Linked DNA regions of Variovorax terrae. The protein of the gene in region 1 binds, or shares a complex with, the protein of each later gene. Links are inferred from orthologs where the notes say so. Each region holds a gene or a part of one and is shown in the gene's direction. Other genes may lie near its edges.

Region 1 (3,795 bases):
GCAGGATCTGCAGCACGCCGTCCACCCAGGGCCAGGACAGCCCGTCGTTCGAGTTGGTCAGCACCGAGACCGACAGCTCCTGCCCGGGCACGGCGCAACTGCGCGAGACGAAGCCCTGCAGGCCGCCGGTGTGCCCGAACCAGTCCCAGCCCTGGTAGCTGCCCAGCATCAGTCCGAAGCCATACCAGCCCGGCGTGCTGCTGTGCGGCACCGGCCAGTGCCGGCGCTGCATCTCGCGCCGGCTCGGCACGCTCAGGACGCTGCGGGCGGCCGTGGGCATCAGCTGGGCGTAGAAGCGGGCCACGTCGGCCGCCGTGCTCACGAAGCCGCCGGCCGGGGCGATCGCGTTCGTGGCCTGGTCGCCGGGCACCACCACGCGCCGGCCCAGCAGCAACTGGCCCGAGTGCCCGCGGGCCAGCGGAAAGCGCGGGTTCGGCCCGGCATCGGGGTCGGTGTGGGCCAGGCCTGCGGCGTCGAGGATCTCGCGCTGCATCCAGTCGGCATAGCGCATGCCGGTGACCGCTTCGATGACTTGCCCGAGCAGGGCGAAGCCGTGGTTCGAATACTTGTGGCGGGTGTTGGCCTCGATCGCCGGCGGCTCGGCGAGCTGCTGCATCAGCGTGGCAGCGTCCAGGAACGGCCGCCGGTCCTGGAACTGGCCCGCGTCCGGCCCGTCGCGGGTCACGCCGGCGCTGTGCGAGAGCAGTTGCGCCAGCGTGGCGCGGGCCAGCACGGGGTGCAGGCCGCCGACATGCCGGCCCACGGCGTCGTCAAGCTGCAGCCGGCCCTGCTCGCGCAGCTTCAGGAGGCCGGCGGCGGTGAAGCTCTTGGAATGCGAGGCGATGCGAAAGCGGTGCCCCGTGGTCAGCGGCGTGCGGCGCAGCGCGTCCGCGTGCCCCAGCGCCAGGTCGAGCACGACGCGCTGCCGGTGGCAGATCGCCAGCGCGACCCCGGGGCGCTCGAAGGCCCGCAGCTGGAACTCGAGCCAGCGCGGGAGATAGTCGAGGGCGGCCTTCAGCCAGGACTCCATGGGGATTGCCTTTCTTTTGCCGGTTCTTGTTCCGAGGGCACGCGGCAGGGGCCGCGGGCGGGTATTCTCGCAGCTTGTGCGGTTGGCCGCGCTGGTTCTTCCTTTCAAGCAAACGTCCCCCGAATGCCTTCTCACACCTTTCTCTGGCACGACTACGAGACCTTCGGCGCCAACGTGCGCCGCGACCGGCCTGCGCAGTTCGCGGCCATCCGCACCGATGCCGAACTCAACGAGATCGGCGAGCCGATCATGCTGTACTGCCGGCCCGCCAACGATTTCCTGCCCGAGCCCGAGGCCTGCCTGATCACCGGCATCACGCCGCAGTTGTGCCTGGAGCGCGGCGTGCCCGAGCATGCATTCGCCGCGCGCATCGAGCAGGAACTGGCCGCGCCCGGCACCATCGGCGTGGGCTACAACACCATCCGCTTCGACGACGAGATCACGCGCTTCATGTTCTGGCGCAACCTGATCGATCCCTATGCGCGCGAATGGCAGAACGACTGCGGCCGCTGGGACCTGCTGGACGTGGTGCGCACGGCCTACGCACTGCGCCCCGAGGGCATCGAATGGCCGCGCCACCCCGACGGCAAGCCCAGCTTCAAGCTCGAGCACCTGAGCGCGGCCAACGGCCTGCTGCACGAGGCCGCGCACGACGCGCTCTCGGACGTGCGCGCCACCATCGCGCTGGCGCGGCTGATCCGCACGCGGCAGCCGCGCCTGTTCGACTTCTGCCTGGCGCTGCACAAGAAGGACCGCGTGGCGCAGGAGCTTGGCCTGCCGGCCACCGCGCTGACGGCGCGGCCGTTCCTGCACATCTCGGGCATGTTCCCGCCCGAGCGCGGCTGCCTGGCCGTGATGTGGCCGCTGGCCAGCCACCCCACCAACCGCAACGAGCTGATCGCCTGGGACCTGGCGCACGACCCGCGCGAACTGGCGCTGCTCGACACCGCGACCCTGCGCACCCGGCTGTTCAGCCGCGCCGACGAACTGCCCGAGGGCGTGACGCGCCTGCCCGTCAAGACCGTGCACCTCAACAAGTCGCCCATGGTCATCGGCAACCTGCGCACGCTGACGCCGGCCCTGGCCGGGCGCTGGGGCATCGACCTCGATCAGGCGATGGTGCATGCCGAGGCCGCCGCCGCGCTGCCCGACATGAGCGCGATCTGGCCCGAGGTGTTCCGCCGCCCCGAAGCGCCGGGCCGGCCCGATGTGGACGAGGACCTGTACGGCGGCTTCGTCGGCAACGGCGACCGCCGCCGCCTGAACCATCTGCGCAGCCTGGCGCCCGCGGCGCTGGCCGAGGCCCGCAGCAGCTTCGACGACGGCCGGCTGGAAGAGCTGGTATTCCGCTACCGCGCGCGCAACTTTCCCGACACGCTCACGCCCGACGAGCAGGCGCGCTGGGAGGCGCACCGCGCGGCGCGGCTGCTCGAAGGCGAGGGCGGCGCGCTCAGCTTCGATGCGCTGTTCGCCCGGCTGGACGAGCTGGGCGCGCAGGCCGACGAGCGTGGTGAGGCCTTGCTGGGAGCGCTGTACGACTATGCGGAGAGCATCGCCCCGGCGCAGTAAGCTCAAGACCCGATGCGCCGCCCAGGCGGCGGCCCGCGTGCCACGATGAACGACGATCCTTCCCTCGATGCCCTGGTGGGTTTTGCCACCCGCCACCCGCGCCTGTTCGTGCTGACCGGCGCCGGCTGCAGCACGGCCTCGGGTATTCCCGACTACCGGGACCGCAACGGCGACTGGAAGCGGCCGCCGCCCGTGACCTTCCAGGCCTTCATGGGCGACGAGGCCACGCGCCGGCGCTACTGGGCACGCAGCCTGATCGGCTGGCGCGTAATGGGGCAGGCCCGGCCCGGGCCGGCGCACCGCGCGCTGGCCCGGCTGGAGGCCGCTGGCCGCGTCGAGCTGCTGCTGACGCAGAACGTGGACGGCCTGCATGGCGCTGCCGGCAGCCGCCAGGTGGTCGATCTGCATGGCCGCGTGGACACGGTGCGCTGCATGGACTGCGGCGCCCGCCAGCCGCGCGCGCAGCTCCAGCAGGAGCTGCTGCACCGCAACCCGGCCTGGGCGGCGCTGCAGGCGCGCGCAGCGCCCGACGGCGACGCCGATCTCGACGGCCTCGATTTCTCGGCCTTCGAGGTGCCGGCTTGCCCCGATTGCGGCACCGGCCTGCTCAAGCCCGACGTGGTGTTCTTCGGCGAGAACGTGCCGCGCGAGCGGGTGGCGGCCGCGCTGGCGGCCTTGGCGCAGGCCGATGCGCTGCTGGTGGCCGGCTCCTCGCTCATGGTCTATTCGGGCCTGCGCTTCGTCCAGGCCGCGGCGGCGGCGGGCAAGCCCGCGGCCGTGGTCAACCTCGGGCGCACGCGGGCCGACGATCTGTTCGCGCTCAAGGTCGGGCACGACGTGGGCCAGACCCTGGAGGCCCTGGCCGGGCGGCTGCAGGCCTGACGGGTGCTCATCCTAAGTGCTATGAAATGAATAGCATGAAATGTCCTCGGGACAAGGACATGAAGCCGATTTCCCTTGAAAAACGGCGCTGGATGCCCGCGCCGGCCCGGTTGGGCCCACCGCGCCGGGCCTCGCGGCCTCAATCGCGTGCGTTGAACTTGACGGCAGCGTGGGTGCCGTCGCAGAACGGCTTGTTGTTCGACTGCCCGCAGCGGCACAGCGTGACCCGGTTGCGCACCTCGTAGGCAAAGCCGTCGGACGACACCACGGCGATGCCGCCGCGCAGCCACAGCGGCCCGCTGCACTGCTCGGCC
Region 2 (3,364 bases), on another replicon or contig:
CTCGCTGGCGGCCATTTTTGCCCTGCGCATGCTGGGCCTGTTCCTGGTGCTGCCGGTGTTCGCGCTGGAAGCCCGCAAATACCCCGGGGGCGACGATCCGGCCCTGATCGGCCTGGCCATGGGCATCTACGGCCTGACGCAGGGCTTCTTGCAGATCCCGTTCGGCATGGCCTCCGATCGCTGGGGCCGCAAGCGCGTCATCGTGCTGGGTTTGCTGGTGTTCGCCGCCGGCAGCTTCATGGCGGCCCTGGCCGGCAGCCTGGCCTGGCTCATCGTCGGCCGTGCGCTGCAGGGCGCGGGCGCGGTGTCGGCCGCCGTCACCGCGCTGCTGGCCGACCAGACGCGCGACGAAGTCCGCACCAAGGCCATGGCCCTGGTGGGCGCCAGCATCGGGCTGATGTTTGCCGTGTCGCTGGTGCTGGCGCCGCTGCTGTCGGCCCGGATCGGGCTGGCCGGGCTGTTCGCGGTGACCGGCGCGCTGGCGCTGGCCGGCGTGGCCATCGTGGCCTGGTGGACGCCGGCCGAGCCGGTGCAGCACAGGAACCAGCCGCGCGGCCGGCTGGCTGAGGTGCTCACGCATGCCGCGCTGCTGCGGCTCGATTTCGGCGTCTTCGTGCTGCATGCGGTGCAGCTGGCCATGTGGGTGGCCATCCCGGCGCTGCTGGTGCAGGCCGGCCTGCCCAAGGAGCACCACTGGTGGGTCTACCTGCCCGCGGTGCTGGCCTCGTTCGTGGTGATGGGCATGACGCTGTTTCCGCTCGAGCGCCGGGGCTACCTGCGGGCCGTGTTCCTGGGAGCCGTCGGCCTGGTGCTGCTGGTGCAACTGGGCCTGCTGCTGATGGCATCCGGCACGCCGGGCGTGGCGGGGTTGGCCGCCCTGCTGTTCGTGTTTTTCTGCGGCTTCAACGTGCTGGAGGCGAGCCAGCCCAGCATGGCTTCGCGCGTGGCGCCGCCGCATGCGCGCGGCGCGGCGCTGGGCGTCTACAACACCCTGCAGTCGCTCGGCTTCTTTGCCGGCGGCGTGGCCGGGGGCTGGCTCGTCAAGAACACCGGGCCGCAGGGCCTGTTCGCCGCCTGCGCCGGCCTGATGCTGCTGTGGCTGCTGGTCGCCTGGCCGATGCAGGCCTCGGCCCGGACCGCGGCCGCCGGCCCGGCCGGCCGTTCGTTGGCTACATAATCGTTACCCCTTCCGGAGGAAATCACATGGCATCCGTCAACAAAGTCATTCTCGTCGGCAACTGCGGCCGCGACCCCGAAATCCGCTATCTGCCGTCCGGGCAGGCGGTGGCCAATGTGAGCGTGGCCACTTCCAGCCGCCGCAAGGACAAGAACACCGGCGAAACGGTGGAAGACACGCAGTGGCACCGCGTTACTTTCTATGACCGCCTGGCCGAGATTGCCGGCGAATACGTCAAGAAGGGCCGCCCGATCTACGTCGAAGGCCGCCTGAAATACGGCAAGTACACCGGCCAGGACGGCATCGAGAAGAACACCGTGGACATCATCGCCACCGAGCTGCAATTGCTGGGCGGCCGCGAAGGCATGGGCGGCCCCTCGGGTGGCGACGATGAGGGCGGTGGCGCGCCGCCGCGCCGCGCCGCTCCCGCCCCGCGCGCCCCGGCGCCGGCTCCTGCGCCGCGTCAGGCCCCGGCCAAGTCGTCGAGCGGGTTTGACGACATGGACGACGACATTCCGTTCTGAGTGGAAAAGACTTTTTGCGGGCAGAGGCCTGCAACAGTTTTTTTGGCGGAGATAGAGGGGCATCCCCCTCTATGTGCCTTCCCTGCACCGCCGCCCCCGCAAGGGGGGCCAAAGCAGCGCCCCGGAGGGTGATGGGGCAGCAGGCTCCAGGACGGCCTCTCATGCGAAACGTGCCCGGCGAAGGCACCGAAGACCAGCAAGAACAACTCGATCGTCTCAAGCGTGAACGGTGATGCTCTTCGCTGCGGGATCGAGATGAATCGAATCGCCGGTCTGGACCATCTCCAGAATATTCTGATCCCAGCCTTCCATGACCGGCATGCGCGCGAGCACCGCTCCTTGCACCATGACAGGATTGAGCTTGCCGAAGACCAGGGCTTTCGGGGCGATTCCCTTGTTCAGCAGGTCCAGGAAAGCCCATCCGCCGGCGACGCCACCCTTCGTCGTCGGGATGATGAGCACTCGGTCCCGGATGGACTCACCCTCGGCACTATGGCCAATGCGAGAGATGACGCCGGTCCAGCGGTCCAGGTCGTAGCGCGGACTGAAGCCCTCGCGCATGACCAGCGCACGCCCGCTCACCGGCAGGCCCCATGCGCGCTTCACGTTGATTCGTATCATGCCAGTCTCCCCGTGCAGGCGATGTCCACGCACTCGCGTGTGCGGCGCAAGACGGTATTGAATCGATGGGCTGTGATGGTGTTGACCAGTTTCCCCGAATTGGAGATCAGGTTGGTCCATCCGTTCTCCTCGCGAATCTTGGACAGTCGCTGCAGGATGTAGAAGCACACGCCTTGCAGAATCGTGACGCCTGCGTTCTCCAGCGTCTGCACATAGCCGAGGCGCTTGGCGTCGCAGTAGACCATGTGGTTGGTGGTCACCACTGCGGCCATGCCAGGCGCCACCGTGCGCCCTTCGAACAGCTCGGCAAGCCCCTGCATCTCGAAGAGAGACAGCTGTGGCCCCGAGAAGACGACGATGTTGGACGCCGAGTCCTGGTACCGGTAGGCATCGTAGACCGCCTGAATGTCCCGGTCCGTAACGACCATGGTGTGCTGCGGCGCCTTGGACCGGAAGGCCATCTCCCGGGTCTGTGCTTCCGGTGTCACGCCGACCATGTGGAACATGGCCATCGAGCCATAGCTCGCCAGCGAGGCTCCGAGGTGCTTCAGCTCGTCCGACGACGGCATGCGCTTGAATTCGTCGAAGACAGGTACGGCGAAATAGTCCTGGTGCGGGTGGCCAACGATTTTTCCGAGCGCACCCCAGTCCGCGAAATCGGTCATCGAGGCTTGAAGGCTGACCAGAATCGAGCCGGCGCGCGCGTCGTCCAGGTGGAACCCGTACTCGGGGGTGCGCCCGGTCAATGCCGCGGCAAAGCTCGCCTTGCCTGCCTCGAAGTTGGTGCGCGCGCCTAGCACGGAGTTCGCATAGATAACCGTGCCGGTGTCGCCCCACGCCACGTGCTCGCCCAGCTTGGGCTGATAGACCTGCTGGTAGGGAATGCATGAGTCCGTGGTGGCGATGCGCATGGTCTTGTAGCGGGCCAGGATCTCGCGCTCCTTGTCGGCTTCGTCCTCGTCCTGGCGAAGCCGTGCGTCGTCGTGAAAATGCATGCACTGCGCGTTGCTCGACGTCGGCACGGAGCATCTGGCGTGCTTCT

The links. The genes of interacting proteins can lie anywhere in the genome.
Region 2: the proteins of sbcB (region 1) and ssb are in contact, whole or in part, in a crystal structure (PDB 3C94), measured with the Escherichia coli proteins. The link is inferred for Variovorax terrae from one-to-one orthologs.

The regions. Positions count from the first base shown.
Region 1 is NZ_JALGBI010000001.1:1,940,039-1,943,833, reverse strand. Bases 476-3,376 are described here. They hold sbcB (exodeoxyribonuclease I), read left to right. Parts: upstream 476-1,153; coding sequence 1,154-2,599; downstream 2,600-3,376. Other genes in these bases: MMF98_RS09160 (NAD-dependent protein deacetylase), read left to right, coding at 2,645-3,376; MMF98_RS09170 (serine hydrolase domain-containing protein), read right to left, coding at 476-1,030. In the rest of the region: more of MMF98_RS09170, read right to left, coding at 1-475; more of MMF98_RS09160, read left to right, coding at 3,377-3,481; MMF98_RS09155 (CDGSH iron-sulfur domain-containing protein), read right to left, coding at 3,621-3,795. UniProt on the Escherichia coli protein: Degrades single-stranded DNA (ssDNA) in a highly processive manner.
Region 2 is NZ_JALGBI010000003.1:549,304-552,667, forward strand. Bases 1-2,952 are described here. They hold ssb (single-stranded DNA-binding protein), read left to right. Parts: upstream 1-1,203; coding sequence 1,204-1,701; downstream 1,702-2,952. Other genes in these bases: MMF98_RS21965 (MFS transporter), read left to right, coding at 1-1,177; MMF98_RS21975 (aconitase X swivel domain-containing protein), read right to left, coding at 1,918-2,322; MMF98_RS21980 (aconitase X), read right to left, coding at 2,319-2,952. In the rest of the region: more of MMF98_RS21980, read right to left, coding at 2,953-3,364. UniProt on the Escherichia coli protein: Plays an important role in DNA replication, recombination and repair. Binds to ssDNA and to an array of partner proteins to recruit them to their sites of action during DNA metabolism. Acts as a sliding platform that migrates on DNA via reptation.